2 regions of the Alcanivorax sp. MD8A genome follow, and region 2 is predicted to be linked to the other one. Evidence: predicted binding sites of a transcription regulator. Region 2 holds the regulator's gene; the other holds the start of a gene.
The links. Region 2 encodes PhoB, which activates phosphate uptake and scavenging genes when phosphate is short. Its sites were predicted from a motif close to TGTCATANNNNTGTCANA; they were not measured.

Region 1 (6,061 bases), on a different contig from region 2:
GCTGTACGTCCGCCCTCGCCCAGGTAGGCGGTCAGATCCAGTTCAAACCAGTAGGGGGCAAGGCCCTGAATACCGAACGCGAGCCACTCGCGGCCCGTGCCTTCATCGTATTGATCAAGACGAACGCCCAGCTGGGTGTCGAAATAGGCATTGAGTGCGTGGCCCCAGAGCAGATCAGTCTGACTTTCCGCCAGGCGCCCGTCCACGGCATCGCCTTCGAGCTTGATCACCAAGCGGTCATAGGTGGTGCCATACCAGCCCTGCAGGTCAAAGGTCGTGACGTCATTATCGGCGTCGTATTCGAGGCGATCGCCCAGCAGCGACCAGAATCGATGCTCATCGGCCAGTTTCAGTTGCCGTGGACCCGGCAGCGCATAGGGGCCTTCCGTCAGCGTGTAGCCATCGGAATATGCGTGAGGATCGCGGGCATCCTTGGGGGCGTCTCCGCCCTGCATTTGCATGTCGCCCTGCGCCATGGCGGCGTGACCCGTGGCGCGAGTATCCGAGCTGTCATCAGGAGGCTCATGGGACGGCGAATTGGCATCATTTGCGTGCATTGCATGTGGATCCTCCTGTTGCGCCAAGACGGAAGCCGAAAACAACAGCCCTGCAATAACGCCTGCATGCAAACAATATCTGGCGAAATCCTTCACACTCATGACACCACCACCTCGCGGAACATCCCCGCATCCATATGGAATAACAGATGACAGTGCCACGCCCAGCGCCCCAGATCATGCGGGGTGGTCAGAAAGCTGATGCGTTGTGCGGGTTGTACCGGGATGGTATGCCGACGTACACGCAACCGACCTTGATCATCCTCCAGGTCGCTCCACATGCCATGCAGGTGCATGGGGTGGGTCATCATGGTGTCATTTTGCAAGATAACGCGAACACGCTCGCCGTGTTTCATGGCCACCGGCGTGCTCTTGCCGAATTCCAGCCCGTCGAAGGACCAACTGTAGCGCTCCATATTGCCAGTCAAGTGCAATTCGATTTCTCTGACGGCGGAGCGGCTGTCATTCAGCACGCCCTCTTGTGACCGAAGATCAGCCAAGGTAAGCACCCGCCGGCCATTGTTGCGGAGGCCAATACCCGGATCATCCAGGTTGGTGCGCGGCATATCGACCCGCATGTCTACCGATGGGCCGTATTCCGTGCGAGCGTGGTTCACTGTTTGCGACGGCTTGGCCAATGAATTCTGCGGCATACCATGCTGACTGTGATCCATGGCCATGCTGCCGTGGTGCATTGAGCCATGCTCCATCCCGGCGTGATCCTTGTTCTGCGCCGCGTCGTGTCCCATGGCTCCGCGATCCATTTTGCCGTGATCCATCTGGCCCATCATGTCAGCCATGGTCAACCACTCGACAGGATCCAACGCCGGCACCGGCGCGCTCAAACCGTCACCTACCGCCAGGGTGCCGCGCGCAAAACCGGTCCGCTCCATGCTTTGGGCAAAAATTGTGTGGGCCTCATCCTTCGGTTCCACCAGCACGTCGTAGGTCTCGCCCGGCCCAAATCGGAATTCATCGACCTCGACAGGCTCAATATTCTGCCCATCGGCCTGCACTACGGCCATCGTCAGGCCAGGAATGCGAACGTCGTAAAAACTGTTACTGGCTGCATTGATAAAACGCAAGCGCACGCGCTCACCGGGTGTGAACAAACCCGTCCAGTTGCCCGCTGGCGTTCGGCCGTTCATCAGATAGGTCAAGGTAGCGGCGGAAAGGTCGGCCAGATCGGTGGGACTCATCCGCATCTGGTTCCACATCTGGCGTTTGTCCAGGGCACCGGAAAACCCCTGTGTGGAAACGTCGCGAAAGAAATCGCCAACCGTGGGCTGGTTGAAGTTGTAGACGTCACTCTGAACCTTTAGTTTGGCAAACACCGACATCGGATCCTCGTCGGTCCAGTCGGAGAGCTGCACCACGTAGTCGCGATCGGCGCGGATCCTATCTCCCTCACGGCTACCGCGGCCCTCGCGCGGCTCGACGATGAGGGCGCCATACATGCCGGTCATTTCCTGAAAACCGCTGTGGGAGTGATACCAGTAGGTGCCGCTCTGTTGCAGTTTGAAGCGGTAGACGAAGGTCTCGCCCGGTGCTATGCCCCGGAAGCTGATGCCGGGCACGCCGTCCATCTGAAAGGGCAGGATGATCCCGTGCCAGTGGATGGAGGTAGGAACCTTGAGCCGGTTGGTTACCCGGATGGTGACCTCATCTCCCTCACGCAACCTCAGTGTCGGGGCCGGAATGGAGCCGTTGATGGTGGTCGCCATACGGATCACGCCGGTAAAGTTGACCGGTGTTTCGGCGACGACCAGATCAATCGATTGGCCGCTCAGCACGGGCGCGGTACCGGTGTGTGTCTGGTTCTCCAGACGGCCCCCTGCGTGCAGCAGGGCTGGAAAGCTTGCCAGCACACCGCCAGCCACCAGCCCCTGTACGAAGTGACGGCGTGTCGCACTAAACGTTTTCATCAATGCTCCAATTCAGCGATATCGTTTTTCATAACCTTGCCCTCGATCACATCAACCGTGGCGAAGTGCTTGTTGATGATACTGTCGTTTTCGAGTCACGCCCGATCTGACAGGCCGGCAATAGCGACCGGAATGCCGACTGCATCAACATAAGTAATGCCTAGTGTAATCAAGTTAACTGGCCCCCCCTGTCAGCCAGATGACCCAAAAATTACATTAATGTAATCTGTGTGTAATCTTGCTGTGGGGAATAACCCGTTAGGTTGAAACAAAATGTGGAGGGCGAGACATAGATGCGACTACTCGTGGTCGAGGACGAAATCAAAACAGGCGACTATTTGCGCCAAGGACTGGCTGAAGCTGGATTTCAGGTTAGTCTGGTGCGCAATGGTCTCGATGGCCACCATCTGGCGATGACCGAGTCCTTCGACTTGATCGTGCTGGATGTCATGCTGCCCGACGTGGATGGCTGGCGCATTGTGCAGTCGCTGCGTGAAGCGGGACGTCAGACGCCGGTGTTGTTTCTTAGTGCTCGTGACAGCGTGGATGACCGTGTCAAGGGATTGGAGCTGGGCGCCGATGATTATCTGGTAAAACCCTTCGCCTTTGCCGAGTTGCTGGCACGGGTGCGCACCCTGTTGCGCCGAGGCTCGGCATCACCCCTGTCGGATCAGCTCAGGGTGGCCGATCTTGTCCTAGATCTGCCTGGGCACCGGGTCACGCGCGCCGGCCGAAAAATCAATCTCAGCCACAAGGAATTCTGCCTGCTGGAACTGCTGGTGCGCCGTCAGGGTGAGGTGTTGCCGCGTTCGCTGATCGCCTCGCAGGTCTGGGACATGAATTTTGATTCCGACACCAACGTGATCGACGTGGCCATCCGTCGATTGCGCGCCAAAATCGACGACGACTTCGAGCCCAGGCTGATCCACACGGTGCGTGGCATGGGTTACAAGCTCGATGTGGAAGCTGAAGATGATGGCGACTGAGCGGCGTCCGCTTTCGCTAACCGCCAGGGTCATGGTCTTTGTCGCGTTGGCCATCGGCATCAGCCTGGTATTGATCGGCAATCTGGTGCTCGGTGCCGTCGAGCGCCATTTCGCCGAGCAGGACGCGGACGAGTTGGTCGTGATCAACCAGGCGGTAGCGCAGACCCTGCAAAGGGTGGATGATCCGCTCCGGTTACCGGTGGCGTTGTCGCAGGCGGTGTCGGGACACCACGGTGTTTATTTTCAGGTGTGGAATGGCCGTGGCCAGTTGGTGTTCGCTACACCGGGGGCTGACTTCGCGCAGGCTATAGTAGCTTTTTCCCCCGTTAAGCGGATCCATGCCGATAACCTGGCTACTTGGCACTTTGACGGAAATGCCTATCGGGGTGTCGTCACACGGTTTGTAAGCGACAGCCGGGAATATCGCATTGCCACGGCGATCGGCATGGACTTCCACCTGCATTTTCTGCAAGGGTTTCGCCGCAGTCTCTGGATTATCATGTTGCTTACTGGCGGTGTGACTTTGCTAGCGGCGTGGTTTGGGGTACACCAGGGACACGCGCCTTTACGCGGTCTCTCGGACGAGATGCGCAGTATTCAGGCCGACCGATTGAATATGCGACTTGATTTTCGCAGCATGCCCCTGGAGCTACGGGACCTGGCCTCCGCCTTTAATCAGATGATTGAGCGACTGGAAGACAGCTTCACGCGGCTGTCGCATTTCTCGGCGGATATTGCCCACGAACTACGAACCCCGCTGACCAATCTCATCACCCAGACTCAAGTGGCGTTGGGCAGGGCCAGAACACTGGACGAATATCGTGAGCTCCTGTACTCCAATCTGGAAGAGCAAGAACGCCTGGCCAAGATGGTTAACGACATGCTCTGGCTGGCCAAGAGCGACCACGGCCTGCTCAAACCGGTGCAGGTAACGCTGGATCTGGCCACCGAGGTCAGGGAGCTGTTCGACTTCTTCGGGGCGCTGGCGGAGGAAAAACATATCACCCTGTCTTTGGAGGGTCAGGCACCGGGGGTAATGGGTGATCGCGCCATGCTACGCAGGGCCATCTCCAACCTGCTGTCGAACGCCATTCGGCACACCCCAGCGGGCAAATGGATAAAGGTTCGATTGAGTAAAGCGGAGAATGACTCAGTATCGCTGAGTGTGATCAACCCCGACTCCGAAATTCCTGCACAGCACCTGCCAAGCGTGTTTGATCGCTTTTACCGCGCCGATCCTTCCAGATCGCGCCAGAGTGAGGGTGCCGGACTCGGATTGGCCATCGTTCGTTCCATTGTTGAGGCCCATGGTGGTCGTGTCGAGGCAAGCTCCGACCGGCACGCCACCAGCTTCACCCTGTTTCTGCCCGTCCCGGAAGAGCGAAGCGCCTGAGCATGAGCGTGTCCAGCAAAACACGCCAGGCCCAATCGTGGCGAGGTGAGGTGGCCATGGTGCCGGGGCTCATCGCCTTTCGGGGTGAAGCTGGCGATAACAAGCCCCACAAACATTGGGCGCATCAGATTGTTGTGGGTCTGGGCAACCCGGTTGAGGTGCGCGTTGGCCATGCGAGTTATACCGGGGCGAGTCTATTGATCCCTGCGGGTACAATCCATCAGTTACAAACTGCCAGGGTGTTGTGCCTCTATGCCGATCCGACCCACAATGCCTGTAAAACCCTGCTCCCCCAGACGATGGCACAAAACATTTCCATTATTGAGATTGACGGCACGCGGCAACTCATCCAGTTAAGCAGCGCAGACGATCTGCAAGCTGCGCTTGAGGATTTTCGGAATGCCTGCGTGTTGGGGACACACCCCAAATGGGTACAAATACCCACCGCCACAAAGATATCGTCCCGGATACTGCGAACGGCATTCCTGGCGTAATCCGGTTGTTGATTAACGTCGGAATCGGGATCTCTTAATTCGCCGCTATGCTCTTCCAGAGCCAGGTTTTTTTAAATTTTCGGCAGTGCGCCGAACGACCCACACAGGTTTTCCCTGCCACGCCACGGTAATCATGGCACCTGGGTCAATTTTGCTGATATCCACCTGTACCGGAGCTCCGACAGATTTGGCCTTGGCACTGGGATTCCAGGATTGAACAAAGGGCGTGGCGACTCCGACCACACCCGCACCTGCAACAAAGGAGGTGGCTCCTATCAGAAACCGGCGCCGAGGTTCATTCACTTCAGTCATTTCATGCCTCTCCTCTGCCTATTTTCTGCATAACCACTGTGGCAATGGACTGCGCATCAGACTGATTCGCCCGTAATAAACCTGGCGTATCCAAGGTACCGCCTTGATTGCGGTAACCAAAAGCGATACATCGATCAACGCCAAGATCCAAAGGGCGGCAGACACCGAGCAATATTTCCGGTCGCAGGTGCGATACAAAAATGCGCAAACGAATGTCATCGGGAAACAGGTTTATGCGGGTAGCCACATCGCAGACATAAGTCTTCTCATAGGGATCTCGCGGCTGCCGGAAGCGACCCGGTTCTAACAGGTACGTTATGTGGCATTGAATACCTTGTTTAGATAAAGTGCGTTTTACTTCCTGACAAACGCCTAATTGATAGGCACCTACCGC
Region 2 (6,061 bases):
GTTACGGTGGCGGGTGAATTACTGACCGCGCCGATGAAAGGCGGTAGCACCGATCCGTTGTATCTGGATGTGAAACTGCGTCCGGGAGAAGCGCTGACTGTACCGGTCACTCAGGGCTACAACAGCTTTGTCTATGTGTTTGAAGGCCTGATAACCGTGGCAGGAGAAACGGTACAGCAGGATCACCTGGCGACGCTCACTGACGGTGATCAACTCACGGTCGAGGCGGGCCGTGAGGGTGCAAGGCTGCTGCTACTGGCAGGTCGTCCCTTGGGAGAACCCATTGCCCAGTACGGCCCCTTTGTGATGAACACCCAGGAAGAAATCAATCAGGCCCTGAGTGATTATCGCAATGGCACCCTGACTGCTGAACCGTCACAACTCTAGCCATCAAAGGAAAGGCTTTCCCGTTGGCGAGGCTCGTGCCGAGCCACCGGGAACGGCCTTACCCGCGTTTCCTTAGCGTGATGCAATCACCCATACCGCGTGAACGATCCCGGGAATATAGCCTAATAGGGTCAGGACAATGTTGATCCAGAAATGCTTACCCAGGCCCTCTTGAAGAAAAACGCCAAGGGGCGGGAGTAGAATGGCAATCAATATGCGTAAAAGGTCCATACGGATTTTCCTCTTGGATTGTCGTTAAGGCACGGGATAAACGACGGGCATCCCATGCTGAATCTTCACGGAAATCGGGTTGACTCCTCAAGGTTTGTCAAAGAGCATCAACCCATTCACTTTCTCGCGTTCAAAGGAATGTCAGCCATGAAAGTTATCGCCATTGCAGGCAGTCTCAGACAGCAATCTTTCAATCAAGGCCTGGTGCGTGCTGCCGTTGATTGTGCCCCGAAAGGCATGGATATCGAGATCGTCGATATCTCTAGCATCCCCTTGTACAACGGCGATGTCGATAATGACAAGGAACGCCCTGCCGAAGTGTTGGCGCTGGCAGAAAAACTGCAGAAGGCCGATGCCCTGCTGATTGCCACACCGGAATATAATTACTCCGTTCCCGGCGTGTTGAAGAATACGCTGGACTGGCTGTCCCGGGTGCCGGACAAAGTCTTCGCGGGTAAACCCACCGCTATCATGGGGGCGTCCATGGGCGGAATGGGTAGCAGCCGAAGCCAATACCATCTGCGGCAGATACTGGTGGGGTTGGATGCCTACCTGCTTAACAAGCCCGAAGTCTTTGTCTCGAGCGCACACGAAAAATGTGACGAGCAAGGCAACCTGACCGACGACAAGACAAAATCCCTGATCGCCGATCAGTTGGTGGCGTTGCAGGCATGGTCAGCCCATTTTTCGTGAACCGTCAGACTTTGGGGCCTCGACCCCGCAAGGCGTTGGCGACCAGGCTGATCACCAGCAGTATCAGGAAAAGGAAAAAGATAATTTTCGCGATAGAGGCGGCGCCAGAGGCAATGCCTCCAAACCCGAGTACGCCAGCGATAATGGCAACAATAAAAAACGTCAGTGCCCATCCAAGCATGAGAATATCCTCACCGTAATGAATGTGGTACCAGATTGACGCTTATGTGTTGACACTTCCGTGGAACAGTTAGTGCTTTAACGAGTTTTTATATTTTGCGATTTGGAGAGCACGCTGTTACTTGGGGTGGCCAGTACCCTAAGCATGGTCAGGGCTCGCTAAAGGTTCTTACAGCTGATGACTTGCCTCCAGCCAGGCTTCCAATGGGGGAGATTTCCAGTCAACAAAGCGTTCCAGTAGAGCGTCCGCATTGTCGTCGACCAGTAGTAGCTCCCGGTGCTCTGGCTTGAGCAGGCCCTTGTCGACACTGTGGGCAAGGAATGCCACCAGGTGATCGTAGTAACCATTGACGTTCAGCAGGCCAACCGGCTTGTGATGAAAACCGAGTTGCGCCCAGGTGAGAATTTCAAACAGTTCTTCCAGTGTGCCCATGCCTCCGGGTAAAGCAATAAAAGCATCGGCTTGATCCGCCATCGCCGCTTTGCGTTCGTGCATGGAGTCAACGATTTGCAATTCTGTCAGATGATGATTGCCAATTTCGCGGCGTAACAGGGCTTGGGGGATGATGCCTGTCACCTCACCGCCTTTCTGCATGACTGCGTTGGCCAGGGCGCCCATGATGCCGACGCTGGCACCACCATAGACCAGCCCCAGATCGTGGTTGACCAGTGCCTCGGCGAGTCTTTGGGCTGCAGCGCCAAAAGCAGGATCGTTACCGGTGCTGGATGCGCAATAAACGCAGATTTTTTTCATCTTGTTTCCTGCTGGCGTCTTTTGTTTTGTCGATGTTGCGGCGGCAGATGAGGCAGAAGGCAACGGCGTTATCCTGCTACCGCAGTGGGCCGGTTTACCAGCCTTTCCGTTGGAAAATGGCAGGTGAAGGTGCTGCCTTTGCCGAGCTCGCTTTTGATGTCGAGTTTACCGTTATGGCGAATCATCACGTGTTTGACAATAGCAAGGCCCAAGCCGGTGCCGCCGGTCTGGGTAACCCGGCTGTTGTCGGGACGATAAAAGCGTTCCGTTAGCCGGGGGATATGCGCGGGGTCGATGCCCAGCCCGTTGTCGGTAACAGACAGGTGGGCGCCTTTTTCGTCCTGCCACCAGCGAATCTGGATCAGCCCGCCCGAGGGGGTGTATTTCACGGCATTGGTGATCAGGTTGCCAAAGGCGCTTTCCAGTTCGGCCGGGTTAGCGACCAGCCGGGCCTCAGTGGGGACATCCAGTTCAATCTGGTGCTTTTTATCGGCGCTTAATGCCAGGGCGTTTTCGCGCATGCGATTCAGCATGCCATGCACCGCGACGGCCTGACGATCGTTATCGGCATCGGTGTTTTCCAGTCTCGACAGCAGCAGCAAATCCGTGACCAGGGCTTCCATGCGATCGGACTGGCTTTCCATTTGCGATAACGCACGGCGCAACCGGTTTTGTTCTTCGGGCACGGTGTCGAGCAGGGTTTCCAGATAGCCTTTAAGAACAGTCAGTGGCGTTTTCAACTCATGACTGACATTGGCAACGAAGTCCTTGCGCATCTGTTCAAGGTGATGGAGCCGAGTGACATCACGTGCCATGAGAAGCTGTTCGCCGACGCCGAACTCCGTCACCCTGAATTGCAGAATACGGTTGTCGTTTACCGGCGACGGAATTTCCAGAGGCTCACGGAAATCAGCAAGGTGAAGGTACTCGGTAAATCTGGGGTGGCGGATCAGATTGGTCAGTGGCTGCCCCAAATCCTGGCTGGCGTTGAAGCCCATGTAACGCTCTGCGGCGGCATTCCAGTATTCCAGGTAGCCATGTTGGTCAATCAGGATCACCACTTCTTCCAGGGCGTTCACAGATTGCTGGGCCCGGTGAATGATGCTTTGCAGGTTTTCCTGGGCGCGCCGTTCTTTCTGGAACAGGTGCTCGAGTCGGGTATAGAACTCGCCCCACAGGCCGATGCTATCGGGCGGTTCGGTGTGGTCATCGCGGACCAGCCAGCTGTAGAGGGCGAAGAGCTGCCGGGTGCTCCAGAAGATGTAACCCACCAGGCCCACCAGCAGTGGCCAGATATGGCCAACGGCGAGGGCGGCCAGAGCGGCGAGAGCGATCAGGCCGGCAATACGATTAACTTCTTTGGCCAGGCTGGCTTTCATGATTGCCCTTGTGGGGTCAGACTGAGTGCTAACGCACCCTAACACATTATTGGTATCAGCTCGCCTTGGCGGCCTTGACCGAGAAGCGATAGCCGGTACCGCGAACGGTCTGGATAAAGCGGTCAAATCCGTAGGGGGCAAGCGCCTTGCGCAAACGACGGATATGCACGTCGATGGTGCGGTCTTCCACGTACACATTGGCACCCCACACCTGATCGAGCAGCTGGGTGCGAGAGTAGGCCCGTTCCTGATGGCTCATGAAGAACTCCAGCAGGCGGTATTCGGTTGGCCCCATATCCACCGGCTCGTCGTTGGCGCTGATGCGGTGGCTGACCGGATCCAGGCACAGTCCTTCCACTTCGATGGCCTTTTCGGCGGCAGCGCTGGAAGAGCGACGCAGCACCGCCTTGATGCGGGAAATCAGCTCGCGAGTGGAAAACGGCTTGGTAATGTAGTCGTCGGCGCCTACATCCAGGCCCTGCACCTTGTTGTCTTCTTCACTCTTGGCGGTAAGCATGATGATCGGCACTTCATTGGTGGTCTCATCACGCTTCAGGCGGCGGGCCAGCTCAATACCGGTCACGGAGGGCAGCATCCAGTCCAGCAGTACCAGATCCGGGCGCTCGTCGACAATGATCTCGTGGCCGCGCTGGGCATTTTCGGCTTCCAGTACATCGAAATCCGCCAGTTCCAGAGCGACAGCGACCATTTCACGAATGGCCGGCTCGTCATCAACAATCAAAATTCGGTTACGGGACATGGCTTCCTTCCTTCGCCTGTCTGTCTTTTGTTGGTGCCCTATTAGATTGCTCTTTTATGACATGCGTATGACAAGTTGAGCCGGATGTGGGGGAAATGCAAGCCGCAAGCTACAAGCGACAACGCGGATTTATGGAGGAGCCACCTATTTGACCAGGGCGCCGCGATTCAGGGCGGGAAAGAACAGGTAACCGGTTTGTATTGCCGGCGTTTGCATCGCCTGACGTTTTCAGCGCGGGCACGGCATGGCAGAACCTGAAACCCTGACCCGCGTTGTAGCTTGCAGCTTGGAGCCTGTCACTCAAAAGTACTGGAAATACAACCCCACAAACACACACGCCCCGCTCCAGTGATTGTTCAGGAAGGCATGGAAGCTGGGCCAGCGTTCGCGATAGCGGATCAGAGTGTGTTGATAGAGGAAGGTGGTGGCCATAGCGATGAGGCCGGCGTACCAGGGCCAGCTGAAGCCCAGGCGGTGGCCGACCATGACCAGAGCCAGCAGTGTCAGGCCCTGGAGGGCACCGATCATTAGCCGGTCTGCATCGCCAAACAGGATGGCGGTGCTCTTGATGCCCAGTTTCAGGTCGTCTTCACGGTCACACATGGCGTACTGGGTATCGTAGGCCACCGTCCATACCACGTTGGCCACATACAGCAGCCAGGCGATTTCCGGGACCTCGCCGGTTTCTGCGGCAAAGGCCATGGGGATGGCCCAGCTGAAGGCGGCCCCCAGAAACAGCTGCGGCATAAAGGTGAAGCGTTTGGTAAACGGGTAAAGCACGGCCAGCCCAAGGCCGCCGAAGGACAGCCAGAAGGTCAGTTCATTGAGGAACAGCACCAGCACGAAGGCCAGCAGTCCCAGCCCGGCGAACAGTGCCAGCGCCTTTTTGCTGCTGATGGCGCCAGTGGCCAGCGGGCGGCCCTGGGTGCGCTCCACGTCGCCGTCGAAATCCCGGTCGGCAAAATCGTTAATCACGCAGCCTGCCGCGCGCATGATGACCACCCCCAGGAAGAAGATCACGATGGTTTTCAGGCTGGGGGTGCCGGCCCCCGCAATCCACACCGCCCACAGCGTCGGCCACAGCAGCAGCAGGGTGCCGATGGGCCGGTCCAGGCGCATCAGCTGAAGGTAGGGCCACAGGGCGGGATAGCGGTTTTCAACAAAGGCAAACATGGGACATCCAGTTGTCAGGGGCGAAAAGAGTTTCAAGCGACAAGCTGCAAGTTTCAAGCTGAGAAGATAAAAGCGTTATTACCACAGAGGTCACGGAGATCACTGAGGGAAAAGCCCGATTGACTCCTCCCGAATTGCCGTAGGAGCGTCGCTCGCGGCGCGATTCCTGGTCTGGATCAAACGCGTTTTCACCACAGAGAGCACTGGGCCCACAGAGAAAAGCCGTCCTTGCGCTCTTGGCCGTCTGCTTGCGAATAACCTAAAAGGTCTTCACAGCTTTGAGGTAGACTTGCGTGGCTTGGTCGAACGTCAGACGCCTGACACAACCTGTTTTCCGGCTAATCCGCGATGGACCTTTAAAAGCCCTGGTCTGCCGGTCAGATCGGGCCGTCTTCCGCGCCTTGCAGCTTGAAGCTTGTCGCTTGCAGCTCTGTTCCCACCTTCTCCCACAACGCCGGCAGGAAATACTCCGCTACCAGTAGCGGTGCACCACGCTTGATGAAG

Region 1: A15D_RS14475 (heavy metal response regulator transcription factor) is a predicted target of PhoB. The motif match lies at 2,703-2,720, and genes of this name have one in related genera.

The regions. Positions count from the first base shown of each region.
Region 1 is NZ_AQOQ01000034.1:21,552-27,612, reverse strand. Features, by position in the region: gene A15D_RS14485 (copper resistance protein B) at 1-557, opposite strand, end outside; gene A15D_RS14480 (copper resistance system multicopper oxidase) at 656-2,482, opposite strand; gene A15D_RS14475 (heavy metal response regulator transcription factor) at 2,776-3,468, shown strand; gene A15D_RS14470 (heavy metal sensor histidine kinase) at 3,455-4,861, shown strand; gene A15D_RS17400 (hypothetical protein) at 4,864-5,355, shown strand; gene A15D_RS17395 (ubiquinol-cytochrome c reductase iron-sulfur subunit N-terminal domain-containing protein) at 5,401-5,667, opposite strand; gene A15D_RS14460 (xylulose 5-phosphate 3-epimerase) at 5,669-6,061, opposite strand, start outside.
Region 2 is NZ_AQOQ01000003.1:20,820-26,880, reverse strand. Features, by position in the region: gene A15D_RS02185 (pirin family protein) at 1-387, shown strand, start outside; gene A15D_RS02180 (YqaE/Pmp3 family membrane protein) at 460-618, opposite strand; gene A15D_RS02175 (NADPH-dependent FMN reductase) at 766-1,311, shown strand; gene A15D_RS02170 (DUF1328 domain-containing protein) at 1,316-1,492, opposite strand; gene A15D_RS02165 (TIGR00730 family Rossman fold protein) at 1,661-2,245, opposite strand; gene phoR (phosphate regulon sensor histidine kinase PhoR) at 2,314-3,624, opposite strand; gene phoB (phosphate regulon transcriptional regulator PhoB) at 3,680-4,384, opposite strand; gene ubiA (4-hydroxybenzoate octaprenyltransferase) at 4,685-5,557, opposite strand; gene A15D_RS02145 (chorismate lyase) at 5,935-6,061, opposite strand, start outside.